4 regions of the Bacillus sp. N6 genome follow, and region 3 is predicted to be linked to each of the others. Evidence: riboswitches for the same ligand, from Rfam matches in the RefSeq annotation. Region 3 holds a riboswitch; each other region holds the start of a gene.
The links. A riboswitch is a leader RNA that binds a small molecule or an ion and turns the genes downstream of it on or off. The one in region 3 is predicted to bind S-adenosylmethionine.
Positions count from the first base shown of each region.

Region 1: another riboswitch for S-adenosylmethionine. It lies ahead of ACUXVC_RS17790 (amino acid ABC transporter permease); the one in region 3 lies ahead of ACUXVC_RS15895 (M20 family metallopeptidase).
Region 2: another riboswitch for S-adenosylmethionine. It lies ahead of ACUXVC_RS07275 (Na+/H+ antiporter NhaC family protein); the one in region 3 lies ahead of ACUXVC_RS15895 (M20 family metallopeptidase).
Region 4: another riboswitch for S-adenosylmethionine. It lies ahead of ACUXVC_RS07205 (YezD family protein); the one in region 3 lies ahead of ACUXVC_RS15895 (M20 family metallopeptidase).

Region 1 is NZ_CM127843.1:3,464,165-3,471,594, forward strand. Features, by position in the region: partial or broken gene ACUXVC_RS17770 (GNAT family N-acetyltransferase) at 197-715, shown strand; gene ACUXVC_RS17775 (VOC family protein) at 763-1,671, opposite strand; gene ACUXVC_RS17780 (amino acid ABC transporter substrate-binding protein) at 1,747-2,538, opposite strand; gene ACUXVC_RS17785 (amino acid ABC transporter ATP-binding protein) at 2,550-3,311, opposite strand; gene ACUXVC_RS17790 (amino acid ABC transporter permease) at 3,331-3,999, opposite strand; SAM riboswitch class I at 4,069-4,177, opposite strand; gene ACUXVC_RS17795 (VanW family protein) at 4,406-5,317, opposite strand; gene ACUXVC_RS17800 (hypothetical protein) at 5,747-6,076, shown strand; gene ACUXVC_RS17805 (DUF3900 domain-containing protein) at 6,192-7,283, shown strand.
Region 2 is NZ_CM127843.1:1,392,128-1,399,557, forward strand. Features, by position in the region: gene ACUXVC_RS07260 (murein hydrolase activator EnvC family protein) at 1-683, opposite strand, end outside; gene gltP (glutamate/aspartate:proton symporter GltP) at 1,179-2,453, shown strand; gene ACUXVC_RS07270 (DUF402 domain-containing protein) at 2,522-3,040, shown strand; SAM riboswitch class I at 3,161-3,266, shown strand; gene ACUXVC_RS07275 (Na+/H+ antiporter NhaC family protein) at 3,361-4,677, shown strand; gene ACUXVC_RS07280 (lmo0954 family membrane protein) at 4,860-5,216, shown strand; gene ACUXVC_RS07285 (PspA/IM30 family protein) at 5,264-5,926, shown strand; gene liaF (cell wall-active antibiotics response protein LiaF) at 6,033-6,773, shown strand; gene ACUXVC_RS07295 (sensor histidine kinase) at 6,773-7,430, shown strand, end outside.
Region 3 is NZ_CM127843.1:3,082,101-3,089,530, forward strand. Features, by position in the region: gene ACUXVC_RS15865 (alpha/beta fold hydrolase) at 1-112, opposite strand, end outside; gene ACUXVC_RS15870 (TetR/AcrR family transcriptional regulator) at 171-737, opposite strand; gene ACUXVC_RS15875 (MFS transporter) at 1,096-2,238, opposite strand; gene ACUXVC_RS15880 (TetR/AcrR family transcriptional regulator) at 2,301-2,897, opposite strand; gene ACUXVC_RS15885 (SDR family oxidoreductase) at 3,179-3,943, opposite strand; gene ACUXVC_RS15890 (Lrp/AsnC family transcriptional regulator) at 4,113-4,553, shown strand; gene ACUXVC_RS15895 (M20 family metallopeptidase) at 4,720-5,925, opposite strand; SAM riboswitch class I at 6,014-6,115, opposite strand; gene ACUXVC_RS15900 (AAA domain-containing protein) at 6,192-7,430, opposite strand, start outside.
Region 4 is NZ_CM127843.1:1,380,771-1,388,200, forward strand. Features, by position in the region: gene lysA (diaminopimelate decarboxylase) at 162-1,478, shown strand; SAM riboswitch class I at 1,594-1,702, shown strand; gene ACUXVC_RS07205 (YezD family protein) at 1,775-1,918, shown strand; gene ACUXVC_RS07210 (phosphoadenylyl-sulfate reductase) at 2,006-2,710, shown strand; gene sat (sulfate adenylyltransferase) at 2,749-3,885, shown strand; gene cysC (adenylyl-sulfate kinase) at 3,898-4,509, shown strand; gene ACUXVC_RS07225 (nitrite/sulfite reductase) at 4,658-6,280, shown strand; gene ACUXVC_RS07230 (DUF3906 family protein) at 6,291-6,491, shown strand; gene cobA (uroporphyrinogen-III C-methyltransferase) at 6,576-7,352, shown strand; gene ACUXVC_RS07240 (sirohydrochlorin chelatase) at 7,354-7,430, shown strand, end outside.

The DNA.
Region 1 (7,430 bases), 380 kb from region 3:
TAATACTCCGACCGTTTTATGTTAATATTTTAAATATTAACATAAAATAAATAACTTCTAATTTTAAACCTCCACTAATTTTCTAAAAAAACAAAGGTGAATTACATGAAATTAGGTTGAGAAATTTTTAGAAAACGCTTTCATTTTGTGTCATAATTTTTTATAAAAACTACATAACTAAAGGAGCTTACTAACAATGAACGTCTCGTTACTTACACCTACTACTGATTAACAAGAAGAATACTTAGATTTCTATAACGAATGGAAAGATAGCGATGAAACAATGATCCCGTGGGTTATCTCAAAAAATCCTGCCAACTTCCCAGCTATGGTTCAAGAACTTCTCGATGCGCATAACGGAATAAATATCCCTGAAACTTGGGTACCAGATTCTACATATTGGCTCGTTACAGATAATAATAGAATTGTCGGAGCTGTTAATATACGTCATCGTTTAACTGAACATCTATTTAACGCTGGCGGTCATATTGGTTATGGCATTCGCCCTTCTGAAAGAAGAAAAGGTTATGCTACGAAATTACTAGCATTATCATTAGAAAAAACGAAGGAATTAAACATCACGAAAGTACTTGTCGTTTGCGACGCAGTGAATACCGCTTCTGAAAAAACGATTTTACATAACGGCGGGCTTCGTGATGATGATTTCACTGAGGAAGATGGGATTATAGTAAGAAGATATTGGATTGAGCTATGAATGATCATAAAGAAGCGAGAAAGTGATTATACACTTTCTCGCTTCTTTTACACTGTTTCTATTTCAAACTGCACTGTAATACCACTTGGATCTACCACCGCAAACCCATTTGTAGTTTCATTTATTTCATGTTGTTTTTCTATTAATCTTTCTTTCACTTCATCTAACGCTTCTTTATGCGGTAGTACAATCGCATATACCTTTAGTCCAGTTGCATGTACTGGTGGGTGTGGATTTTTTACTCCGTTCCACGTATTTGCACCAATATGGTGATGATATCCCCCTGCTGAAATAAATAAGCAATCCTCTTCACGCTGTTGTACTTCAAAACCTACTGTTTCCACATAAAATTCATGTGATTTCTCTACATCAGCTATTCGTAAATGTACGTGCCCAACGACAGTATTAGCAGGCAAACCAGCAAACTCATAATCAACGAGTGTTGCCAATTCTTTTAAATCAAGTGGTGCACTTCCTCCTGGCCCTTCTCCCCATTGATCGCGCGGACGGTCTGCATAAATTTCAATACCATTCCCCTCTAAATCTTGCAAATAAAAAGCTTCGCTATATGTATGATCACTTGCACTATTAAACCTTGAAATTGGTAAAATTTCATTTGAATATGTATAACGCCCTTCTTGCTCAGCCGGGCTGTCAATTACATTCTTATTACGAAGAACCCCAAATAGCGCAGAAGCAAAAGCTTCACGAGTCGGAACTAAAAAGGCTACATGATATATACCAGTCGTACGCGGTTCTTGCAGTACCCCGTCCTCTAATTTTTCAAGAACAAGTAACGCGTTCTTTCCACCTTTTCCAGATAAATATGCTTTATTTCCCTCTTGCTTAATTACCTCTAAGCCTACAACATTTTCATAAAAAGCAATTTGACGCTCTAAATCTTTCACTTTAAATTCAACATGACCAATACGTGTTTTCCGATGAATTTGTACCATGAATAACTTCCTCTCTAGTTTCCTTTAATTTTTTATATCAGTTGATAGGCGATAACTCCATTCAACGAATACACCTTAATTTTGTTTTTTCGTAGCATCAACTTTTAGCCATTTTTTTGATATATCACTTAATGTGCCATCTTGCTCTAATTCTTTCAACGCTTTATTTATATCTTCTAACTTTTCACTCTTTTTTGCAAATGGAAATGCAATCTCTCCCCATTCAAGTGGACCAAATCCTATTTTGACGTTGTCCAATTTCGCCTTTGTTATAGTTGTTTCTACTTGAACTTTATCATTATAATAGGCATCGACGCGTCCAAGTCCTACTTCATTCAATTCCGCTGTCGGATCCTCTGAGAACGTTTTAATTGTAAAAGCATTATTTTTATTTAATGCTTTTAATTCTTGCTCTCCAGCTGTACCAAGCCCGACACCTACAGTCTTACCTTTTAAATCTTCTAGCGATTTAATGGTATGATTATCTTTCTTCACCGCGAATACAGAACCAGAATACACGTACGGAATTGAAAAATCATATTTCTTTTTTCTTTCCGGAGAAACTGATAGTTCATTTGCAATTGTATCAATTCGTCCTGAATCTAATAAGCCAAATAATCCCTCAAAATCAGAAACATTCCATTCTACTTTATACCCAGCCTTTTTAGCAGCCGCTTCAATAATTTCAGCATCAAAGCCTTTTACTTTCTCACCCTCTTTAAAAATAAATGGACTACGACCTGCAGATGTCCCAACTTTTACTACTTTTTCATTTGTTGTTTCGCTTGCTGTATTTGAACCACAAGCTGATAAAACTCCAACTGATACTGTTAATGCTAATGTTAGTAATAATGATGATTTCCTCACAATTCTTCCTCCTAAATAACGAAATGATTGCCTTCTTCTGAAGCATTCAATTGTCGTAAAAACTTTTTCGTACGTTCATTTTGTGGGTTTCGGAAAATTTCTTCTGGTGTTCCCTGCTCTACAATAATGCCATCAGCCATAAATATAACGCGATCCGCCACCTCTTTTGCAAAATTCATTTCATGTGTAACAACAACCATCGTTATGTGCTGTCTTGCCAAGTCTTTAATAACTTGCAATACCTCATTCACCAATTCTGGATCAAGTGCGGAAGTCGGTTCATCAAACAATAATACTGCGGGATTTAAAGCCATTGCCCTAGCAATCCCTATCCTTTGCTGTTGCCCTCCTGATAACATTGTTGGATAAAAATCTTCTTTATCAGCTAAGCCTACTTGTTTTAATATTTTTCTCGATATTCCCTTTCCCTCTTCTTCACTTTTTTTCTGTACAACCGTTAATGCCGTTGTAATATTTTGCAATGCTGTTTTATTTTTAAATAAATTATAATTTTGAAAAACCATTGCCGTTTTTTGACGCAATTGTATTATTTCTTTTTTATAAAGTCTCTTCGCATGAATCTCTAAATCTTCAATTCTAATACTGCCATCATTCGGTTGTTCTAATAAGTTTAAACACCTTAATAATGTCGATTTACCCGAACCAGAAGGTCCAATAATGACTACTACTTCTCCCTTATTTACAGTAAGTGAAATCCCTTTTAGTACTTCATTATGTTTGTAAGACTTATACAAATCTCTTATCTCAATCATATATATCACCTCATTTCTGTTACAAATATGGTGCATCAAGTTTCTTTTCTAACTTTTTCTGTCCCCAGCTAATTACGATTGTAATAATCCAATATACTATCGCTACCGCTAAATAACTTTCCATATAACGATATGATTGTGCCGCTAGCATTTTCGCTTGTGCTAAAATTTCAGCCACCCCAAGTGCAAAAGATAACGAAGATTCTTTTAACAATCCAACAAAATTATTTCCAAGTGACGGTACTGCGACACGAATAGCTTGCGGAAAAATAATTTGTCGCATCGCTTGCGCCTTTGTCATTCCAACTGATAAACAGGCATCCATTTGCCCTGATTCCACAGCATTTAATGAACCTCGAATAATCTCTGATAAATAAGCAGCATTATTTAAACTTAGGCCAATTAAAGTTGCTTGCATAGCTGTAAGCACTGTAAATGTCGGAAAGATTTGTGGTAATCCGAAATATAAAACAAACAATTGAACTAATAACGGGGTTCCTCTAAAGAAAGAGATATACACTCTTGCAATTGAATATAAATATTTCGTTTTATTTTTCGTTATGATCGCCAAGCCGATCCCTATAACGAAGGAAATAATCATTGAAACTACAGTAATCCCTAAAGTTATGTATACATATTTAAATAATTGCGGAAAACTTTCTAAAAAATACGTTACATCAAACTTCACTCTATCCCCCCTCTCTAAACAAAAAACTCTTCTTACGCATATAAGAAGAGTTAAATGTGAATCCATTTCTCCTCATCTTTCAAACGCCTATTGCGTTCGCTGGAGTTAGCACAGTACTTTGATACAGCCTGTTGCTGAGATTTCATCGGGCCAGTCCCTCCATCTCTCTTGATAAGAAAACCAATAAATTTTTCCATTTATTTAGTTGTTATTATGAAGAATACACCCCATTACTAATAATGTCAATAAGAAAACTATGAATTAAATTTAATGCTTTTTTAGACTGTCTTACTCCTATTAAATTTCCTCCTGTTCATTATATCTTGAGGTGTAATATTGATTGCACAAAAAAGCCATTAATTCTATCAAACTTAGAAATAATGGCTTTTTTATAAAGGTATTATACTTATCTCATTTTATGTACTTCAGCAACTAGCTTTCCACCCTGAATGCCCATATAAAGCTTCACAGGTGCATCATTCGTATTTTCAAATACTAAATCTAAATATGGATATGCAATTGTAGCATCTCTTCCTTGTGGAACATAACCTACCGTTTTAGAATGTGTAGTTCTCTCCACCATTTTCAGGCCAGCTTGATCTGCTGCATTGTATAAAGTTGAAGATGTTTGACAAACACCACCGCCATATCCATCTACTAATTTACCATCAACTATTTCTTTCCCTAATTGATATCCTTTATCTGGTGTTGTATCACCGATTAATGAATTAAAAGAGAAACGGTCTCCTTTTGCTAACACAACTCCATTTATGCTCGCTGCTGACAAACGAATATTCTCAATACGGCCACCTGTTGAACCACCTAAGTTCGTTTCATATCTACCAATTACCGTACCATTTCCTTGCGCATCACTTAATGTTGCGACTGGTTTTTTCTCCACGATCGGCAACTGATACGTAGCATCCCACATACCAACATTTAACAATTTATCTACTAATTCTTTTTCCATTAATTCATAAGAAGGTTTTCCTTCTTGCCAACTTCCATCAGGTGCTATACGTGAAGGAACCATTTTTTTGTCGACGCTTTTTCCAACCTCACCAACAACCTTTGTTACAGACTTTTTAAATTTCGCTTCATCTTCAAAATAGCCTAAACCAGATAAATCTAATTTTTTCACTTCAGTACCAGTTCGACCATCAACTAAACTAATAGTATCTTGCACTTCTGCTTTAGCCTCTACAGTGTGCCCACCAATATCACTTACCAATGCAACATCACTTACTTTTGCACCACAGCCACTCACTACAGCTACACATAACACCCCAACTAATATACCCTTTACTTTACGGAACAATATACTCTCTCCCTTTCCCCAACATCACTATTATGTATTTATTTCATTTTTATGTATGTTTTGTTACAATCATTTTACAATATGTTTATAAAATGTTACAAGTTATTTTTCACTCTATATAAATTACTCTTTTCTTTTATAAATGTCTATACATATTTACATAAAAGTTTGAGTTTGATAGAATTGTAACTTTTATGTAAACTCTCTCTTTTATCCAGTATATACCATCAGGCAAAAGAAATACAAATCAAAAACCCTCAAGCTATTTTTTATAAAGTGAAACTTTAATCAGTGGGGTCTTACTGCCCGTTAATGCGGGATAAAGAAAAATCCCGTCAACATAAATAGGTATTTGCCGTGCCACCGCTCCGCTTTTGCACATACATTATGGTGAATTCAACCTATTTTAAAGAAATGGAGGATGTTATTATGTATCCCTACAATCCATATGATCCATATAATCAATATGCGTACCAACAACCACAGTATGACTTACAAGCACAATATCAATCTTATATAGATCAAGCAGAGCAAACGAATCCATATGACCAAAATAGACAATTCCAACTTCCAATCTCTTTTCCTGGCACTGGAAATCGTCAATTAGAAAGACGCGTAAATGAGCTTGAACAAAGAGTACGTCAACTAGAAAATACAGTTGAGCGCCATACACGTAGACTAAACCGCTTAAACCAACGTTTACGTACAGTAGAAAACAGACTAAACATTCCATTCGCAGCATTAGAAGACGGATTTTAATCGAGAAAATAAAAATTATATAAGGAAGGGGCTCCCCCTTCCTTATATAAATTGACGAAAGTTTTTTCCATCTCTATACTGATAAGAGTTAATGAAATGAAACAAGGTGATAAATATGGATTTTGAAATAAATTATCTTTCCTTTTATGTTGTACAAGTAGAAGGAAAAGGTGAAGCAGTTGATAAACGCTACAAACATTTTCAAACTTTAGACGCTGAAGAATATGAAGATAGCTCCTTAAAAGAATTTTTGAATGGTGAATTATTAAAAATATCGAAGCGAAAAGTAGAACGTCATGCAAAAACAGAACAAGCCCCAACAAAAATTGGTCGCTTTATTGTAGAGGAAGGGCACGAACTTGATTCAAACCCTCATTACAACCTTTTTAATCGTATTCGCTTTGCAGAAACAAAGGACAACTTTAAAGATATGAGCGAACCTCTCGTTTATACATATCTTGACACAAGCGCTGTACGCGGTGGTGTATTTTTAATTGCTCAGGCAAAACTACGCAAATACTTTGATGACCCATTCGTATTCGTAATGAAATGCGACTTCGAACCAAAGGTTGCTTCTATTTCTGATGAATCCACACTGATTCGTAACGTTGAAATGGCCATCACAACAAAGAATATGAAATCTATCCAATACCCATACATGCCTGAAGAAGGTATGGTTGAAGTAGGCGAACTAAAAATACACCAAGCATCACATGCCCGCTACTTTGAAGACTTCTTAAAATTCGTCGAATATGAACGCTCTATGCCTGAAATTATGAAAACACAAGTAATGGACATGGTATACGACCAAATTGAAGATGTATTTGAAGAAGGTACGGAAGAACGCGAACAATTCGACCAAGCGATGGAAGTATGGGCTGCCAGTCCGAAACGCGAAATTATGGAACAATTTTCAACCGAAGAAGTAATGGAAGCTACCGCTCAAATCGTCGAGCACGCTCCTGAAGTGGAATTAAAACTAAAAGCAGATCATATCTCTGTGAAGGCTTTGCTTGCTGATTTCGGGGATCAAATACATATTGCGAAGGTAAATGATCGATACGTATTAATGATTGAGGCTGATACACTTACATTTGAGAAGGGCTTCTCTCCAATTGAGTTTCTGAAGCCAGATGAGCTGCAAGATGTGATTGAGCGGATTGAGAATAAGCAACAGTATTCGTATGATCCGAGCGGTATTGAATAAATACTTCCATATAATTATTTTTTACTGAGCGCTTTTAACAAGCGCTCTTTTATTTTGAGCTTAGTTGATGTTTATATTAAAAAACGATTCTTAATAGAATCGTTTTTCCTGATTTATAACAAAAATATGCTTATTTTTAAAAATTAT
Region 2 (7,430 bases), 1.7 Mb from region 3:
ATCTCTGAATCTACTTTTGCTACTTTCGTATGTAGATCGTTAATAAGAGTCTGTTGCTGCTGTTGGTTATTTTGTAATTCTTGTTGTTTTTGTTCTAGTTTTTGCTCAGATTCTTTCAGTTGTTGTTCTTTTTTCTCAACAGCTTCTTTTTCTGTAGTTACAGCATTTTGATCAGATGTTTGTTTTTTTACAATATCTGTATCGTTGTTTAATATTAAACTTACGGAGTACATATTATCAACAAGATCAGCAATGTTTGTAGAGTTTGTTAATACTTCTGTAATGATATTTGTACGCGGTTTTTCTTGCATAGATTGTAATCGTTGTTTAATAACTTCCTGACGTGTATCTATGTTTGTTTGTAATTGTTCTATATGTTTCTTTTTGTCAGTAATTACTTGTTGTGTTTTGCTAATTTCTTTTTTTGTATCGTTTAATTCAGCCTCGTTTTTATTAATAGAAGTAGTTAATTCATCGATTTTCTTCTGTAATTCTTGAATTTCTTTTTCTATTTGTTCTTTCTCGACTGATTTATTTTGTAAGTCACTTTGTTTGCCTTCTAATTCAGATTGAATGTTAGATAATTTATCTTGATTTGTTTCAGCGTATACGGGTGAAAGTAACGGGGAAGCAAAAATCGTTCCTGCTGCTAAAACACTAAACGCTGCAAATTTCTTTTTCATAGTTGTCTGACTCCTTTCCCTATGAATGTTATATATCATAAGAAGAAGAGTGTCTATCGTTGTAATCATAATGTAAAGAAAACTTTATAAAATTGCTAAGTTTTGTCGGAATTTATCATTTTTCAACTTTAATTGTCATAGTACTTACATTTTATTTATGGCTGTAATAAAGGTATATTTTGGGATTAATCTGTAAAATACAGGAGGAAAGTAATAGTTTTTATGGGGTGAAATAGTACTTAGAAAGCTAATAAAACACTAGTAAGGAATCGTTCTCATGTGAGGTTTTCTAACATGGGTTTATTTTTTGTCAAGAAAATTATTTGCATTCGGGCAAAGTTATTTTGTTGTCAGATTTTAAATTTTGATTTATGATTTTTAACAGGGACAAAATGTAGTGAATTGTCGAATAATATGTAATACTCTTAATTTCTTAGTTTTATAGAGATAGAATGAGAGATAGAGTGACACATCGAAGAGGGGGTTACAACAAATATGAAAAGAATAGGACTTGCATGGCAAATATTAATAGGGCTTGCGCTTGGTATTGCGGTTGGGGCGATTTTCTTTGATAATCCAGCTGTTGTGAAGTACTTACAACCAATTGGTGATATTTTCATCCGATTAATTAAAATGATCGTTGTACCGATTGTTGTAGCAAGTATTGTTGTTGGGGTTGCTGGTGTTGGCGATGTAAAAAAACTAGGTCGACTAGGCGGAAAAACAATTATTTACTTTGAAATTATTACAACAATTGCAATTATTGTTGGTCTATTAATAGCGAATATTTTCCAACCAGGAAAAGGCGTAAATATGGAGCAGTTAACAAAGACAGATATTTCGAAATATACACATACGACAGAGCAAGTACAAAGTCATTCATTTGCAGATACGTTTGTAAATATTGTTCCAACAAACATTATGAAGTCATTGGCTGACGGAGATATGCTTGCTATTATCTTCTTCTCTGTACTATTTGGTTTAGGTGTAGCAGCAATTGGTGAAAGAGGAAGACCAGTTCTTCAATTTTTCCAAGGTGTAGCTGACGCAATGTTTTATGTAACAAACCAAGTTATGAAATTTGCACCATTTGGTGTGTTTGCACTAATTGGTGTTACAGTTTCTACATTTGGTCTTGCTTCATTAATTCCATTAGGGAAATTGCTAATTGTCGTATATGGGGCAATGATCTTCTTCGTCGTAGTTGTCTTAGGACTTACAGCGAAAATATTTGGAATTAACATTTTCCAATTCTTTAAGATTTTAAAAGACGAGCTGATCTTAGCGTATTCTACAGCAAGCTCAGAAACAGTTTTACCAAAAATCATGGAGAAAATGGAGAAATTCGGTTGTCCGAAAGCAATTACATCTTTCGTTATTCCGACAGGTTATTCATTTAACTTAGATGGATCAACTTTATATCAAGCAATTGCGGCTATTTTCTTGGCGCAAATGTACGGTATTGATTTATCTATTACACAACAAATTACATTATTACTTGTATTAATGGTTACATCAAAAGGTATCGCAGGTGTACCGGGCGTATCATTCGTTGTATTATTAGCGACACTTGGTACAGTAGGTATTCCACCTGAAGGTTTAGCGTTCATTGCTGGTATTGACCGTATTTTAGATATGGCTCGTACAGCAGTTAACGTTGTAGGAAACTCTTTAGCAGCTGTAGTTATGTCTAAGTGGGAAGGTCAATATGACGCTGAAAAAGGACAAGCTTATTTAAAAGAGATTTCTGAAAAGGGTCAAGCTGCTTAATTATAATATGAACAAGCTCTCACATAATATGTGGGAGCTTTTCTGTATATAGAAGAGGAGTATACATAATGAAACGTAAATATGGTGACGGTTCTTCGTGGAAAAGACTAATAGAAAAGAGTTATAGGCTTAAGCAAGTGGAAGAGGGAATGCTCGGAATACTGGATATAAAAAAGGTGAGAGATCCTAGTTGTAAAGAATATGATGGTAAAGAAATTTGTATTGCAAGTGATGGGTATACGTGGGTTCAATATTTCATTAATGGAAAGAACTTTGCGATTACAGCTATGTTAGATGATAGGCACAATTTAGTGCAATATTATATTGATGTGACGAAAGAATATGAAATAGACGATCGTGGTTTACCGTATTTTGATGATTTATATTTAGATGTAGTATTATTACCTAGCGGTAAGGTGTATGTATTAGATGAAGAGGAGCTAGAGGATGCTTATAAAAGTGGCGATGTCACGAAGGAAGAGTATGAGTTAGCTTGGTACACTACGAAATGGATATTAGCAGCAATAAAAAATAGTGAATTTTATTGGATTTCAATATTGGAAGAAGAAATCGAAAAGTTAAAATGATTATTGTATTCAAATTTTTGTATAATTACCAAAAAAATCTATACAAAAAATAATTGACTTTTGTTTTGTAAGCGAGTAAAGTTAGGGAAGAAATTATTATTAAAAAATAAATATGAAACCTTCTTATAAAGAGAGGCGGAGGGACTGGCCCTACGATGCCTCGGCAGCGGACTCGATTTCAGAGTGCTGTGCCAAATCCAGCAAGCATGTGCTTGAAAGATGAGAAGAGCGTTTCTTATAGATGTATAAGACCTCTTCTCATCGGAAGAGGTCTTTTGTTATTCATTAGAAAAAGGTTGAAACTAGGGAGAGATGGTACTTTGAAAGAAACGAGAGGAAATGGTTTAGCTTTATTACCACTTGGGATATTTTTGGCGCTATTTATTGGTTCTGGAATTATTACAGGTGATTTCTATAAATTGCCGATACTTGTAGCAATTTCAATTGCTGTAGGAGTCGCTTTAGTGATGAATCGTAAAGAAAGTTTTAATGTGAAAGTCGAGCGGTTCGCTAAAGGTGCAGGAAATCCGGATATTATGATTATGGTATTAATTTTTGTGCTTGCAGGTGCATTTTCTGAAACGGCTAAAGGAATGGGCGGAGTAGACTCAACTGTTAATTTAGCGTTAACTATTTTACCGCCAGGATTTATCGTAGCTGGAATCTTTGTTATTGGTGCATTTATTTCATTAGCAATGGGAACTTCAATGGGAACAATTGCAGCATTAGCGCCGATTGCTGTAGGTATTAGTGGTCAAACTGATATCTCAATTGCGCTTGCAATGGCTACTGTTGTTGGGGGAGCGATGTTTGGTGATAATTTATCATTTATTTCAGATACAACAATCGCAGCTGTTCGTTCACAAGGAACAGAAATGAAAGATAAGTTTAAAACGAATTTTTTAATTGTGTTACCAGCGGCTATTATTACAATTGTACTATTAGTAATAGTTACTTCAGGAAGTGACACGCAAATTAAAGCACATAGCTTTGATTGGATAAAGATTTTACCGTACGCAGGAGTACTTATTACAGCGCTACTTGGCTGGAATGTACTTATTGTATTAACTGGTGGAACTGTATTATCTGGTGTTATCGGTCTTATAGATGGAAGTTACACGTTAGAAAGTTTCTTTAAAAGTGTAACGACTGGAATGGGCGGTATGATGGAGTTAGTATTACTTGCTATATTAATTGGCGGTATGGTTGAATTAATCCAATATAATGGTGGTATTCAATATTTAATGAATGTATTAACACGTAATATTCGTTCGAAAAAAGGTGCAGAATTTGGTATTGCTGGTTTAGTAAGTATGACGAATATGTGTACAGCGAATAATACGATTTCGATTATCTTTACAGGCCCGCTTGCAAAAAATATTGCAGATCAATATGAAATAGACCCTCGTAAATCAGCGAGTGTATTAGATCTTTTCTCATGTTGTGTACAAGGATTAATTCCGTACGGTGCCCAAATGTTAACGGCAGCAGGATTTGCAGCGTTATCTCCGGTTGAATTGTTGCCATATGCATTTTATCCAATCTTAGTTGGAGTATGTGGGATTGTTTCTATTTTAATTGGATTTCCAAGATTTTCGAAAGTAGCTGAGAAAAAAGAGTATCATAAAACAGCTTAATTTAATATGAATGTTAGTAATTAAAAAAACGTGCAGAGAATAAACTCTGCACGTTTTTTTGCGTAAAGGGCTGAATATGACTCGGTCTTAAGTCTGAGTTAAAAACGGTTCTTAAGCTCGTTATGGAAAGATGAAAAAATAGTTAAGATAAGAGTATCAAATCGAAGGGAGGCAAGCACAAGATGAAACAATTTCTAGCGTTTATCGCAGCCGGTATTTTGGCTTTAATTGCTCTTGGTAGTCTTGCTGGTATTGTAGGATTCGCAATCGGAGCAGGAGTTGTATATTGGAGCTATAAATCATTTGTGCGAGCTAAGTCATTTTTTGGAAAGTTAGCTTGGGGTATTGTTGGTTTAATCGGTTTATCCATTGCGCTTTCTCATTCACCAGCATTAATCGGTATCGCTGCTTTAGTGGTTTTATACTACGGATACCGTGAGTGGAAAAAAGAAAAAGATGTAGTTGTTGAATCTGCTCCAGAAAGTTCTAAACCATATAGCAACTTTGAAGATGAGTGGAACAAATTAATGAAAAACTAAAACAATAAATCAAATTATAAATAAAGTAGAAGAGAGGAAGATTTATAATGAAACAATCTTTATTCGGACGTGTACGCGATGCAATTTTAGCTGATTTTCATAACGTGTTAGATGAGAAGGAAAGAAAAAATCCAATTGCGATGTTAAACCAATATTTACGTGATAGTGAGCGTGAAATAACAAAAATTGAGAAGTTAATTGAACGTCATAAAACATTAAAATCTAACTTTGCTCGTGAGCTTGAGCAAGCACGTTATTTCGTTAACAAAAGATCAAAGCAAGCTATCATTGCTCAAGAAGCAGGCGAATTACAATTGCACGAACGTGCGTTAGAAGAGGTAGCTTATTATGAAGGGCAAGTAACTCGATTAGAAGAAATGTATGCAGGTGTTGTAGAGCAAATTGATGAGTTAGAGCGTCGTCTTTCTGAAATGAAAAATAAATTAAAAGAAATGCACGCAAAGCGTATGGAACTAATGGCACGTGAAAATATGGCACATGCAAATCGTCGTATGAATACTGCGATGCATAAAATGGATGAAAATAATCCGTTCTTACGATTTGAAGAAATTGAAGATCACATTCGTGACTTAGAAACTCGTATGAATGAAGAACATGAGCGTGACACATTTGATATGAAAATTGCAAAACTTGAGCGTGAAATGAAAGAAAAGAATGATGTATCGTTAACGAAAGAGTTAACAAAATAATAGTAGTATATTATAAAACAGGCTTATGATATAGTGATAGGAGAAAAGGTGTTGGAAAGCAATGCCTTTTCTTCTATGTATATGTGACAAGAAGGGGGGAGCTGAAATGAAGAAACATTTTTCAAAGACACAATTAATGGGGATGCTCCTCATCATATTTGGATTCGGTCTTTTTCTTGATATGATACTTGGACATTTTGAACCAGGTGGTCTCATTTTTGCATTTATTATGCTTATGTTTGGAAGGCATTATCGTAAAAAGAATCGTTATGTACGGGGAAATGTATTTTTATTTGTTGGTGGTATCGTATTTTTATTCTTCTTATTTTCATCAGCAGCATTTGTTCTTGTCGTATTTGCTTGTTTAGCTTTAATTGGTTATCAATTGATTCAACAAGGGCATCAGCAAAAAGCAATGAAGGTTGAAATTAAAGAAAAAGGGATTATAGACGAAGAGAAGCAAATATATCGTACAGAACCATATTTGAAAAATATGTTTGTAGGCAATGTACGAATGATGGATCATATTTATGAACTTGAGGATATTAATGTTCAATACGGTGCTTGTGATGTGGAAATAGATTTAACTACTGCTATGATTCCAGAAGGGGAAACGGTAATTGTTATTCGGGGTGTCGTTGGTAATATTCGTTTATATGTGCCATATGATATTGAACTTTCTTTAAATCATTCTGTTATTGTCGGACGTGTGCTCTTGCCAGGTCATGAAGAGACAGGGTTTAACCGCAATGTTACATTTAGAACAGAGCAGTATAAAGAGGCTCCTCGTCGTATTAAAATTATTTCTTCGCTTGTCGTAGGCGACACGGAAGTGAGGAAAGTATAATGAAGAAACAAAAAAATATTTCGTGGATGTATATTCGTTATTCTATGTTGTCTTCAGTTAGTATCGCACTCATTTGTACAATTGTATATGTATGGAAAAGCGAGCAACAAGTGTATGATTTATTATGGAAGGAATCCATCGCTTCTGTTCCAATTGGCTTGTTTATTATGACTACAAGTTTACTTATTGGGGGAATTGTAGGATATGCAATCGGTTACTATATAGAGCAGCGTATACAAGGATTAAATACGTTTCTATTTGAAGTAGAGCGAGGGAATTTTCCGAGCGATGTTTCGTTTACTGCAGATGATGAATTTCATGAAGTGGAACGAAAAGTGATCGTTCTGGCTCGTCGATTAGAGGAGCAAGCTGGACTCTTTCAAAAAGTAACGAATGAACGAGCTCATTGGAATGAAGAGATGAGACAAGAAGCAATTTCTCAAGAAAGGCATCGTTTAGCAAGGGAGTTGCATGATTCAGTAAGTCAGCAGCTTTTCGCAATGTCGATGATGATGTCAGCGATTAATGAACAAATAACTGAATTTCCAGATGTGACAAAAAAACAATTACAACTTGTTGAAAATATGGTTGTAAATGCTCAATCAGAAATGAGAGCATTGCTCCTTCATTTACGTCCTGTACAATTGGAAGGTAAGA
Region 3 (7,430 bases):
CTTTACTTTTCGACCTCACTAAAAGAAGAATTTTAACATCCTCTTTGGCTAATTCTTTCACTAATTGCTTTCCAATAAAGCCTGTTCCACCAATTAAAAATAGTGTTCTCATATAAGATCTCCTTTTTAGTACTAATCAGTACTAATTTGATGTAAAAAAAATGCTTCTTTTATCGAAGCAATTTTAAAAAATGATCTGCTGTTTTCGTGATTACAGTTGCATCCTTCAATGTTTCTGAAATAAATAACGCTCCTTCAAGATTTGTAATAAAAAGTGATGCAACCTCATCAATATTAATCGTATTTCTAAATTCTCCATTCTCTACCCCTTGTTTAAGTAATAGAGAAACTTTCTTTTGTAATCCTGTAAAAAAAAGACCTATTTTTTCTTTTATTTGCGTGGCCTGTTTAGGACTTTGAATATAAAGAGTAATAAATGGACAGCTCCCCTTATACTCTCTCGACTGAACTCCTTGTGATAATTGCTTTAAAAACAGTTGGATACGATCTTCAACTAAAAATTGGTTCTGAGAAAGTATGTCATCAATTGCAGATTGATACATTTCAATCCAATAATCAACGACCCCTTCTAATAATACTTCCTTATTAGAAAAGTGATAATACACATTAGACTTTGAAACTTTGCTTACACGTACTAATTCATCCATACTTGTATAAGCAAACCCTTTTTCTAAAAATAATGTTGCAGCTACTTCAATCACACGTTTTTGATTCATTAATTTTATCTTTGTCATAACTAGAACTATACAGTACTAATTTAAATATTGCAAGTATTTATGTTAATTTTTAAAAAAGTTTGATTAAAAAAGTTCCACTAACATTAATTTTACTGCAAAAAAATCTTATTTTGAATAAAGTTGAACTGAACCCCGAAATTGTTCATTCACTATCGTCTAATAGAGGTCACCATACCTGCCCATCAACTTAAGAAAAAGAAATGCCTCAAAAACGAAAAAATGAGCGGCTTCTCAGAATAGCTATCTGTAGAGAAAGAAAATTTTAATTTAGGGGAATATGGAAGTATTAGCTTGATGGTGATGCGGCGGTACCCCATATAAAGAAATTTTAAACATCTTAATCTGCCTTGCTTTTATGTAAATATGGGAATAACGAAATTACCCCAAGGATAGCTAAACAAGCTCCAATCCATAGCGGAGATACAAAACCATATCCTTTACTGATCCCAATACCACCTAGTGACGAACCAATAACAATACCTAGCGTAATAAAAGAACTATGAACGGTATTTATCATTATGCCATTACTAGCTGTCTTCATCACCCTCGCAACCATAGCTGGATTCAATGCTACACCAGTTAAACCAATAAAAATCGTAGAAATCACTGCAATGTATTTATTCTCTGCACTTAAAGCAAATAAAGACAACGCTATGATTAATATAATTAATCCACCCGTAAGTATTTTCATTGTAAATTTATCAGCAAACTTGCCAATTATTATATTCCCAATTACCGTCGCACTACCATAGAGAGCAAGTAAATATGGAATACTTGCACTTGAAAACCCTGTAACATTTGTAAAGATAGGAGTGAAATAACTAAATGCTGCAAACGTACCACCAATAATGAACATACTTGTTATATACGCTGCCCAAAGATGAATATTCTTAAATCGCAGAAGTTCGTCTTTCCAATTTAATTGCTCTTTATTTGAAGAGGATGGTAACAACCGTTGAATCATAATCCCTGATACTAGCACAAGAACAGAAACAGCCCCAAAACTAATACGCCAGCCAAAATATTGCGAAATAACGGTCGTTATAGGTAAACCTAATACAGTTGCGAACATTAAACCTGCAAGTACAATTGATGCAGCTTTTCCCCTTGAATCAGAGTGAACCAATGTCGCAGAAAAGGAAATCGCAACTCCAAAAGCTGAAGCTGAAGCAATACCAGTTATAATACGTGAAATCATCATAATATCATAGTTCCAAGCGATAGCTCCGAGCGATTGACCAATTAAAAATATGAACATTAAAAACAATAATGCTTGTTTGCTGCGCATTCGTAAGAGGATTGCAGTTAAAATGGGGCCTCCTATTACCATTGCTCCTGCATAAGCTGAAATTAAATACCCAATAGATGATACAGGAACCTGGAATGCAAGAGCAAGTTCATTCATCATACCTGCAACCATAAATTCTGATGTAGTCATACAAAAGATTGCTAAAGCTAATAAATAAATAATCGATGGCATAAAAACACTCCTTATTCATTATTGTAATGATCGGTACAAAAATAGTGCGAAAAAAGAGCGCACTAAGCGCCACAAATAGACTCTATTGTTCCTTTGATAACTTGTTCAGACAACATCCGATTTTGCATCGATACATTAAGAACACGGAATCCGTAATAACTGCTTAAAAGCAGACTAGCTAATTCCTCAGCTGATTGCTTCTTTGAAATTTCACCTGTTTGCAATCCTTCCTCCATCACTGTTTCAATAGCTTGTTTAAGAAGTTCAACATGCTTCGAGAAAATTTCTTGTACCATTAAATCGTTTTTAGCACGTTCTATACTGGCATTAATCAATAAACATCCTTTTTGATCCATATTCTCAAAGTCTTCTTTCAATGCCCATTCAAAAAAATTACTTAATCGTTCTTTAACTGGAATTGAAGTATGTAACAATTTCCTTTGTTCCCTAATCCCAATTTCATGGTAGCGTTCTAATACTTGTTTATACAGTTCATGTTTACTACCGAAAGTATTGTATAAACTTCCTTTTCCAAGTCCTGTATCACTGCATAAATCTTGTGTAGAACACCCTTCATATCCTCTTAACCAAAATGTTTTCATTGCAACATCTACAATTGAGGAATAATCAAACTCTCGAGGTCTGCCGCGTTTATTCAATCGTATCCTCCTCTCATTTTAAAGATAACATGAATAGAATACCCTTTTTGTACCATGCGGTCAATAATTTTGTTTTATTGTTACTGTAAAATAAAATTTGATTATTTTAGATTACGAATAATGAAAAATAGCCCCCTTATTCAAATTGCCTAGCGAAAAAATCACGTTTTAATAGACTTCTTTATCATCCCTACCTTTCTATAAATTACTAGTTATGAAACAAGGATCGTTTCATAACTAGTAATTTACTTGATTATCTTGATAGGTATGGAGTAGTGCCCCTATAAACAAAACCCACCAGAAACATCTAAAATCTGCCCCGTTACCCAGCGGCTATCAGAAGAAGCAAGGAATGCTACTGCATCTGCAATATCTTCAACTTGCCCTATTCGTCCGAACACAGATGAGTTTGTAGCAAAATTTCGTATTTCTGGATTATCTAGCAATTTTGCATTGATATCTGTCTTCGTATATCCAGGCATAATTGTATTCACTGTTATACCTCTTTCTCCAAGGTGTTTAGCTAGAGGCAGTGTCATCGTATTAAGCGCACCTTTACTTAAGCCGTATGCAATTGAGCCTGTAAAACCAAGCCTTACTTCAGCTGATGAAATGTTAATAATGCGGCCCTCTGCTCGTATTAATGGTAATGTTTGCTGGATTAAAAAGAATGGTGCTTTCATATTTACAGACATAATTTCATCAAAAACTTCTTCTGTCGTATTTTCAATCGTTCCTTGTGTACCTATCCCTGCATTGTTTACTAAAATATCAATCTCTGATGTACCAACTTTTATTTGTAATTCATTCTTTAACTGTTTTACTAGCTTTTTGACACCATCAATTGAATTGAGTTCAGCTTCAATTAAGAACGCTTTTCCTCCATTAGATTCAATCTCACTAATCGTTTCATCTGCAGCTGCCTTATTTCGACCGTAGTGAATCGCAACTAATGCTCCATCTTTCGCCAATCTCATCGCAATCGCACGGCCAATTCCGCGACTCGCTCCTGTTACTAACGCTACTTTTCCATCAAGATTCTTCATTTTTTCCATCCTTCCTAAATTTCCGTTTGATAAAAACCTATACTTATATTTTCATGTAAACACCAATCATTTTAAATATAGATTTATAGGGAATTTAGTCCATTCGCTTATGATATTATAGTTATAATTCGTAATTTACTTTAGAAAACAAAAATAAGGAGGCTACACAATGCAAAACGCCGTAAAACTGGATGAAATCGATCATAAAATTATGAACTTGTTGTATGAAAATGCGAGAATTTCTGTTTCAGAAATAGGACGAATTATATCCATGACGCAACCTGCTGTAAAAGAACGTATTAACAAGCTTGAAGATCAAGGAGTTATAGCGGCTTATCGAACGAAATTTGAGCCTGCAAAAATTAATAAAAACATTCAAGCATTCATCATGTTTAAAACGAGCCAATGCTCTGATTTTATCCAGTATTGTAATGCAGCTCCTGAAGTAACAGATTTATTTCGAATTAGTGGGGAATTTAATTATATGATGAAGGTCATGAGCGATTCGATGGATTCCCTCGCTGCATTTTTAGACTCCTTAATGCAATTTGGCTTGTCATCTCCTTTAATAGTATTAAAGAGTGAATTTGAGGAGAAATTGTCGTTTTGATAAAGGGATACGTATTATCCTCACTAACAGTAAAAGTTTCTCTTTCTTGAGAAAAACCAACAAAATCAATGACTAGTAAACAAAAAAGAACATTGATATTTCAATGTTCTTTTTGTATCTCTACTTATTAATTAGATTACTCTTTGAAAAGAGCACTTTAATCCCCTTACCCTTGATTCCTCTGCGCCTCTCTAAACTCCTCCTTCACCTTCTTTAACAACCCTTCTTCCGTAATTAATCGATACGCCGTATTTGCTAATGCTTTTGCCGATGTAATTAATGCTTTATCTCCAAGTTCTGAACGTGCTGCTTCTCTAAATTCATTCGTATGTGCAATTAAATCATCTGGTCCGATTTTAATGTACGGATGAATTGTCGGTACGACTTGACTTACGTTTCCTGCGTCGGTTGAACCGATCCCTACTCTTTCTTTACGATTTACATCTTCACCTAATAGTTCTAGTTCTTCCGCTACGATATCGTTATATGTTTTTGTTACGAGTAATTCATCGATTTCATTTTGGAATTGATGAATTTTTACTTTTGTACCTGTTGCTAACGCTGCTCCCTCAGCAATGTTTTTTACTTTTTCTGTTACTTCTGCACATCTTTTTCGCGTTGCTGCGCGGATGAAGAATCTTGCTGCGGCATAGTCAGGAATAATATTAGGTGCTTTTCCTCCCTCTGTAATGACGCCATGAATTCTCACGTCTGACGGAAGTTGTTGGCGAAGTGCATTAATACCGTTATAAAGCTGAATAACCGCATCTAATGCGTTAATCCCTTCTTCTGGCGAAGCTGCAGCGTGAGCTGTTTTTCCGTAAAAATGAAAATCAAGTGGATCGACTGCTAGTGAAGGACTCGTTGTCGCTGTTTTTCCGCTCGGATGAATCATAAGCGCCGCATCAATGTCTTTAAATAAACCTGCCTTTACATAACTTGATTTCGCGCTACCATTTGGCCCGCCTTCTTCTGCTGGCGTACCAAACACAACAACTTCCCCGCCAATTTCTTCAAGCGTTTCTGATAATGCAATTGCTGCTGCAACACTAATTGTGCCGATTAAATTGTGACCACACGCATGGCCTAGTCCTGGTAAAGCGTCGTACTCCGCTAAAAATGCGATTGCTGGCCCTTGTTTTCCAGAGCTTTTTCGCGCGATAAATCCCGTTTCATGTCCGGCTATATTGTGCTGCAACTGAAATCCTGCACTGCCTAGCAATAAACTTAACGTTCTAGATGCATAAAACTCTTGGTTACCAATCTCTGGATTCGCATGAATATCATGACTTGTTTCTATGTACTTTTCCTTATTTCTTTCGATACTCTCTTCAATTGTTTTTCTTTGTGACGTTACTCCTGTCGCTCCCATTGTTCTTCCTCCTTTTATTTTCACGTAAAAAAGCCTCTTTCTAAAAGATAGAAAGAGGCTTCTGTATATACAGTCAAAATGAGCTTCTTTCTTATCTTTCAAGTTACCTTGCTGGAATTGGCACAGTATTCATAACGAATCCGCTGCCGAGGTATCATAGGGCCAGTCCCTCCACCTCTCGTGATAAGAATTTTCATAAAATTATATTAAATTATTTTTTATTCTAAGTTCATTCCAAGTAAAAGTCAAGGAATTCCTATCCGAATTTACCGATTATCTAAAAATCCTTTTAATACACCAATTGTTTCTGGTGCTTGCAGTCTTGCACATACGTACGGAAATTCCGTACTACCTTCAAATATCATTTGAGATGTGAGCGGTGCGCCTGCCCAGAAGATTTCATCATCAATTACGATAAACGGGAATGCTTTATTTTGTCTTTGTAACTTTACATTTTTCAGTGGAACTGGTCCATCACTATAAACTGTTATCTGTGCATTTGTACGCATTAACGCTTGCCATACTCGCTTATCCACTTGTTTTGTACTTGGAAGTGAAATAATAATTTTTCGTTTTGCGGCTAGAATATCTTTTAATAGCCCTTTCGGCTCTTCAAGATTCATTTCCATAAACCAGCGTAAACGTTTCGAAATTTTCCGTTCCCACAATTGTCTCGATGTCGTGCGATCATACACATCTCCATGACGTTCTATATGAGCTGTTAATTGCGATAACGCTTGTTTTCTAGAAAGATTTTTACGCATATAATGGCAATCTGATAATTGAATGAACTTCCCTCTCGCCCTTGTCACTGCTACATTGACGAGGCGATGGTTTTTGTGATCAAAGAATAATACGCCAGGTCGTTCCTGCGGATAACTGTCAACTGTATCAAAGATCATCATATCTCTTTCAGAACCTTGGAACTTATGAACTGTCGCCGCTAAAACTGGTATGTTTTGATATTTCGTTCTCTGCAACATTTCTCTAATACACGTCGATAAAAAGCGTGACTGCGCCCTGTAAGGTGTCACAACACCAATCGACTGAACACCGTCTAACAATCCGATTAACATCATTTGCATCGCTACTAAACCAGACATAATGTTAAAACGTGAACCAGAAGCAGCATCTTTTAACGAAAAAGCTCCCATTTGGCTCGTATCAAATAAAACACTCGCTTCATTTGCGAACGGCTGCAATTGCGCAAGTTCTTTACGCTCTGAAACAGACGGATGATCATATACTCTGTTTTTATAAATAAATGAATTCGTAAACTTCGATATATCCGCATGCATACGTCTTTGTTCCTGCAACATAAATAGGTTCGGATGCGCTTCTGATTTATTTACAGAATCAACAATCCCAGCGTGGTAAAACATATCTTCCCCAAGCCATTTGCGAACGAGTTCATGGTTTGCCATCGCAATTGGAGGTAATTGTAAAAAATCACCGCAAACGACGATACGTTTTCCAAGTGAAGCAGCTAATGCGATTTGCGGAAC
Region 4 (7,430 bases), 1.7 Mb from region 3:
TTTGAGGAGATAACAACTCGTTTATTTTTTCAATATATATTTTTCCTAATAAGAAACGCGTGTGAACATTGTTCCGCGCGTTTTTTGTCTATCTAAAAGCGTGCTGCAATGAATAGAAGATTGGGGTTATGAGTTTTAGAGGAAATAAGGGAGGAATTTAAATGTATTTACACGGCACAAGCCGAATTAATGGGCAAGGACACTTAGAAATTGGAGGGTGCGATACGACGCAGCTAGCAAAGCAATACGGAACACCACTTTATGTATACGATGAAGAGTCTATTCGAGGAAAATGCCGAGCATTTCATCGTGCTTTTAAAGAAAGTGGTTTCTCTTATCAAGTAGCATATGCAAGCAAGGCGTTCTTGTGCATGGAGATGTGCCGAGTAGCTCGTGAAGAGAATATGTCATTAGACGTTGTTTCTGGAGGAGAATTATATACTGCGCTCCAAGCAGGATTTCCAGCATCACGTATTCATTTTCATGGAAATAATAAAACAGAAGAAGAGATAGTGATGGCTCTTCAGGCGAATATCGGTTGTTTTGTCGTAGATAATTTCTTTGAATTAGAAGTTTTACACGATTTAGCGATGCAACATGGAAAGTTTGTGAACATATTAATTCGTGTAACGCCTGGAGTAGAGGCGCACACACATGAATATATTACAACAGGCCAAGATGATTCGAAATTTGGATTTGGCGTTTCAAACGGTCAAGCGATGCAGGCAATTGGATTTGCTTTACAAAAATCCAATTATAATGTGCTAGGGATTCATTCACATATCGGATCGCAAATATTTGAAACAGCTGGCTTTGTTCGAGCGATTGAAGTTCTTCGCCAATTTTTAGAAGAAGTGAGAGAGCAAACAAACTATGTAGTAAAAGTGTTAAATGTAGGCGGGGGATTTGGAATACGCTACACAGAGTCGGATACACCGTTAACTCTTGAGACATATGTGCGAGCTGTAACAAGTGCAGTGAGAGAACAATTTACTGTATGTGAATATCCATTGCCAGAAATATGGATTGAACCAGGCCGTAGCATTGTAGGTGATGCTGGGACAACAATTTATACAGTTGGATCTGTGAAAGATATTCCTGGTATTCGGAAATATGTATCAGTCGATGGTGGAATGACAGATAATTTAAGACCTGCTTTATATAGTGCGCGTTATGAAGCAATGTTAGCGAATCGAGGGAATGATGAGAATGAGGAACTCGTTTCGATTGCGGGGAAATGTTGTGAGAGCGGAGATATGTTGATTTGGGATATTCATTTACCGAAAGTCGCTTCTGCTGATTTACTAGCAGTTTCCTGTACAGGAGCCTACGGGTACTCGATGGCGAATAATTACAATCGGATTCGAAGACCAGCCGTTGTCTTTGCAAAAGGCGGAACATCGCAAGTAGTTGTGGAACGCGAAACATATGAAAATATTATTGGGAACGATCGCATACGTATTAAAGAGCTTGTTTAAATAGAAAAAGGAGTTGTTCGGATGGGCAATTCCTTTTTTGTAAAATAAAATAATTAAAATATATCGGAAAACTAGGATTGAAAAAAATCAGAATTGTGATAAAATACAAATACAAAGCTTATCAAGAGAAGCGGAGGGAACTGGCCCGAAGAAGCTCGGCAACCTGCTTATAGAAAGCAAGGTGCTAAATCCAGCAAAATGGAATCCATTTTGAAAGATAAGGTAAAATATATTACCGAACAGTCTTTTCGAAATGGGAAAGATTTTTTTTATGAATAAAAAGGGGGGCTGTTCGCGTGGGTGTACGGGAACATTTTGATGAAGTATCCGAGAAGATTGAAGCGATGCTTGCTGATATGAAATATGGCTCAATTACAATTGTTGTGCAAGATGGAAAAGTAATTCAGTTAGAGAAAAGTGAAAAAGTACGTTTAAAGTGAAAAGCGCTGACTAGAAAAACTAGAGGCGGTTTTAACCTATTTTCATTAGGTTAAAACCGTCTTTTTGCTTTTACAGGGGGAAAAAACATGTTGACGTATGAAACGTGGGAAGAAAATGTTGTTTCGTTTTCGGAAGAAGATGAAACAAAAGGCGCGTTATCAGTATTAAATTGGGCTTATGAAGAGTATAAAGATGAAATCGTCTACGCATGTAGCTTTGGGGTGGAAGGTATGGTATTGCTGCACCTTATAAACCAAGTAAATCCATCTGCTAAAGTTGTATTTTTGGATACAAATGTTCATTTTCAAGAAACATATGAATTAATTCAAAGAGTGAGGGAACGATTTCCTTCATTGAATATTATAGAAAAGCAGCCAGAACTTACACTTGATGAACAGGCGAAGTTGCATGGTGAAAAACTGTGGGAGAGCAATCCGAATCTTTGTTGTAAGATTAGAAAAATTTCACCTTTAGAAAAATCATTAGTCGTGGAAAAAGCATGGATATCGGGCTTAAGAAGGGAACAATCAGAAACACGTAAGCATACAAAGTTTATAAATCAAGATCATCGTTTTCAATCTATTAAAGTTTGTCCACTTATTCATTGGACGTGGAAAGAAGTTTGGCGATATGTATACAAACATAGCTTGCCGTATAACCCGTTGCATGATGTTGGCTATCCAAGTATTGGGTGTGAGAAATGTACTTTACCTGTAGGGGATGGTGGCGATTCAAGAGATGGTAGATGGGCTGGGAAAGTGAAAACCGAATGTGGTCTTCATTATCAATAAGATGAATCTTGAAATAAAGCTAAGAGGGGATATAGAAAATGAGCACAGTAAACGAATTAGTAAACCGTATAGATGAGACATATGATATATCACAAATTGAAAAAGAAATTAAATTAGACAACATTGCTTTAAGTGATTTAGAACTATTGGCGACAGGTGGATATAGCCCGCTTACTGGTTTTTTGGGGAAGGAAGATTATGATTCAGTCGTAGAAACGCTTCGTTTAGCAAATGGTAGTGTGTGGAGTATACCAATTACATTACCGGTAACAGAAGAAGTCGCAGAAAGCCTGAAGACCGGAGAGGAAGTAAAGCTTGTCAACAATGGAAATATATATGGTGCTATTAAAATAGAAGATATTTTCGTACCAGATAAAGAAAAAGAAGCGTTACTTGTATATAAAACAACTGATGAGGCTCATCCAGGAGTGAAAAAATTATATGAACGACCAAACGTTTACGTTGGAGGAACTATTATTCTAACAAAACGCTTTGAAAATAATCAATTTCCTTCTTATCATTTAGACCCAATTGAAACGAGAGAAGAATTTAAAAAACGTGGGTGGAAAACAGTAGTCGGATTTCAAACGAGAAACCCGGTACATCGTGCCCATGAGTATATTCAAAAATCTGCTCTTGAAATTGTAGATGGTCTCTTTTTAAATCCACTCGTTGGAGAAACGAAATCGGATGATATTCCTGCTGATGTAAGAATGGAAAGCTATGAAGTACTCCTTCAAAACTATTATCCGAAAAATCGTGTCTTTTTAAGTGTATTTCCTGCTGCAATGCGTTACGCAGGACCAAGAGAAGCGATATTTCACGCGTTAGTAAGAAAGAATTTTGGATGTACCCACTTTATTGTAGGACGTGATCATGCCGGAGTAGGAGATTATTACGGAACATACGAAGCGCAAGAAATCTTCACGAATTTTACGATAGAAGAGTTAGGCATTACACCACTATTCTTTGAACATAGTTTTTACTGCACGAAATGTGAAGCGATGGCTTCAACAAAAACATGTCCGCACGGAAAAGAAGATCATGTTATTTTATCAGGTACGAAAGTAAGAGAATTATTAAGAAACGGTGAGATTCCGCCAAGTACATTTAGTCGTAAAGAAGTAGTAGAAGTGCTAATTAAAGGTTTAAAAAAAGAAGTAGTAACAGAATAGGGAGAGAACGAGATGGATACGAATATTACTTGGCATACAGCTTCGGTTTCAAAAGATGAGAGAAGAGTGAAGAATGGACATCACAGTTTTGTAATTTGGTTTACTGGTTTATCAGCTTCGGGTAAATCTACAGTAGCGAATGCGGTCGCTCGTAAACTGTTTGAAAAGAATATTGGAAATTATGTGCTGGATGGGGATAACATTCGCCACGGTTTAAATAAAGACTTAGGATTTTCTGAAAGTGATCGCATGGAAAATATAAGACGTATTGGCGAAGTGGCAAAGTTATTTGTAGATCAAGGAACAGTTGTCCTTACAGCATTTATTTCACCATTTCGAGTAGACCGCAAACAAGTAAGAGATTTATTAGCGGCAGATGAATTTATTGAAATTTTTGTGAAGTGTCCGATTGAAGAGTGTGAGAAACGTGATCCGAAAGGGCTTTATAAAAAGGCAAGAAAAGGTGATATTAAGGATTTCACAGGTATTGATTCGCCTTATGAAGAGCCAGAGCAAGCAGAATTAATTGTAGAAACGCACAAATATTCTATTGAAGAATGTGCAGAACAAATCGTGAAGTACTTACAAGAGCGTAGTTTTATCCCGCTATTTGCCGGGAAGTAAAATTCCTACCTCAAAGTTCGATTGGGGCAAGGAAGTTAGGTGGGGGTCGGGCTGCCCGTAAATACCCGATTGGTTAAGGCTAATAATCAGCGTGGGATGAACAAAACTCTACTGATTAAAGTTTCACTTTATATAGGGGGATTTAAAAATGAGTTATGAAAAAGTATGGGCTAACAATGAAAAACTAAATCAAACGGAGAAAAATAAATTAGAAAAAGATGGCTTAGAAATTTTTAATGATATTCCTTACTATGCGGAAAATGGATTTGAATCTATTCCGAAAGAAGAGTGGGATGCCTTTAAATGGGCGGGATTGTATTTACAACGTCCAAAAGAAGCTGGTTATTTTATGATGCGGGTAAATATTCCGTCAGGGATTATTACAAATGCACAGGCAGAAGTACTTGCTTCTATCGCTGAGGATTATGGACGTGATGTAATAGATATTACTACGAGACAGGCGATTCAGTTTCACTGGTTAGAAATTCAGCAAATACCAGATATTTTTAAAAGATTAGCAAGAGTTGGATTATCTTCAGCGGGGGCTTGTGGTGATATAACGCGGAATATTACAGGTAATCCGCTTGCTGGAATTGATGCAAATGAACTATTTGATACGACACATATTGTGAAAGAGGTATATGACTATTTCCAACATAATGAAGAGTTTTCTAATTTGCCACGTAAATTTAAAATGTCTATTAGTTCTAATATTTATAACTCAGCAAACGCAGAGATTAACTGTGTTGCATTTACACCTGCTACGAAAGAAATAGATGGTGAGAAAAAAGTTGGTTTTCATATAAAAGTAGGCGGAGGATTATCAGCCCGTCCATATTTAGCTGATGAATTAGATGTGTTCGTTTTACCAGAAGAAGTGAAGGCAGTGGCAATTGCGATTGCTACTATATTCCGTGATTTTGGATATCGTGAGAAACGTCATTTAGCTCGGTTGAAATTTCTTGTTGCGGACTGGGGAGCAGAGAAATTTAAAGAGAAACTAATAGAGTATACAGGGCCTTTACAAAGTAAAGGGGAAAGTGCACTCAAAGGATGGAATGCAGGCTATTTTTATGGTGTTCAAGACCAAAAACAAGAGGGATTAAAATATGTAGGTTTTAATGTACCGGTAGGTCGTTTACATGCAGAAGAAATGTTTGAGATTGCAAGAATCGCAAAGCAATATGGAAATGGACAAATTCGTACATGTAATTCACAAAATTTCATTATTCCGAACGTTCCTCCGGAAAATGTAAAAGGATTACTTAGTGAACCGTTGTTTGAAGCGATATCTGCAAGCCCAAAATCATTTATTGGTCATGCGGTTTCATGTACCGGTATTGAATATTGTAATCTTGCATTAGTAGAAACGAAAGAAAGATTACGAAAAATTGCAGAATACTTAGATACACAAATTGCACTCGATGTTCCAGTTCGAATTCATATGGTAGGCTGCCCGAATTCATGTGGTCAACGTCAAATTGCTGACATTGGGTTACAAGGGGTGAAAATGAAAACGAAGGAAAAGGGAATTGTTGAAGCATTTGAGATATATGTAGGTGGAACGTTGTTAGATGGCGGTGCCTACAATCAAAAGTTAAAAGGAAAAATAGATGGCGAGGATTTACCTGATGTACTCGCATCATTTATAAGTTATTTCAAAGAGAATAAATTACCAGCCGAAACATTTTATGATTTTGTAGGTCGTGTTGGTGTAGACACATTACAAATAGCGTTAAATAACGTGTTAGAAGAAGTCATAGCGTCTTAGGGGGGACAATATGGATTTATATCGATTTGAAGCTGTATTAGTGAGTGATATTGTTCCGATTGTTGTTGTTGCTCAAAGTGAAGAACAGGCATTTAAGCTTGCGGAGATTGAGCTTGAAAAACATTTTTTACCGTTGCCAGAGGTAAAAGAGATTTCTTTGTTTGAAAAAAAGAAGATTCGAAAAGGTGCAGCATTTGTTATTCATGAGTAGAGATTAGTAATACGAAAAAATAAAAACTTCCATTCTTATATACGAATGGAAGTTTCATTTTAATAGTAGAAATGAGGAGAGATGATGGGGAAGGTTTATATTGTTGGAGCGGGTCCTGGCGATCCAGATTTAATTACTGTTAAAGGGTTGAAATGTATTGAGAAGGCAGATGTTATTTTATACGATCGCCTTGTGAATAAAGAGCTGCTTTCACACGCAAAGCCTGACGCGGATTTAATTTATTGCGGGAAACTCCCGAATTATCACACGATGAAGCAAGAAACAATTAATACATTTCTTATTAAGTATGCGAAAAAAGGGAAAGTAGTAACGAGGCTTAAGGGCGGCGATCCATTTGTATTTGGTAGAGGGGGAGAAGAAGCGGAAGCATTAGCAAAGCAAGGTGTACCATTTGAAATCGTCCCAGGTATTTCATCTGGAATAGCTGCACCTGCTTATGCTGGTATTCCAGTGACGCACCGTGATGCAAGTGCAAGTTTTGCTATTGTGACTGGGCATAGGAAAGAAGGTGCTGAAGAAGAAGTGAAATGGGAAAGTTTAGCGAAAGGTGTAGAGACTTTAGCGATATATATGGGGGTTAGTAATTTGCCCTACATATGTGAGCAACTTATGAAGCATGGAAAAGATAAAAGTACGCCAGCTGCTATTATTGAGCAGGGGACGACGTCTATGCAACGTACAGTTGTTGGGACATTAGGAACAATTGTAGATGTTGCGAAAAAAGAGCAAATTCAAAATCCGAGCATGATTGTAATTGGAGAAGTTGTCCGTTTTAGAGAAAAAATCCATTGGTTTGAGAAGCAAACGGAAAATGCTTATCAAGTAAGTGGAGTGTTGTAAAATGAAAGCCGTCTTATATATATGTCATGGAAGTCGTTTGAAGACAGCGAAAGAAGAGGCGATTCAATTTATTACATC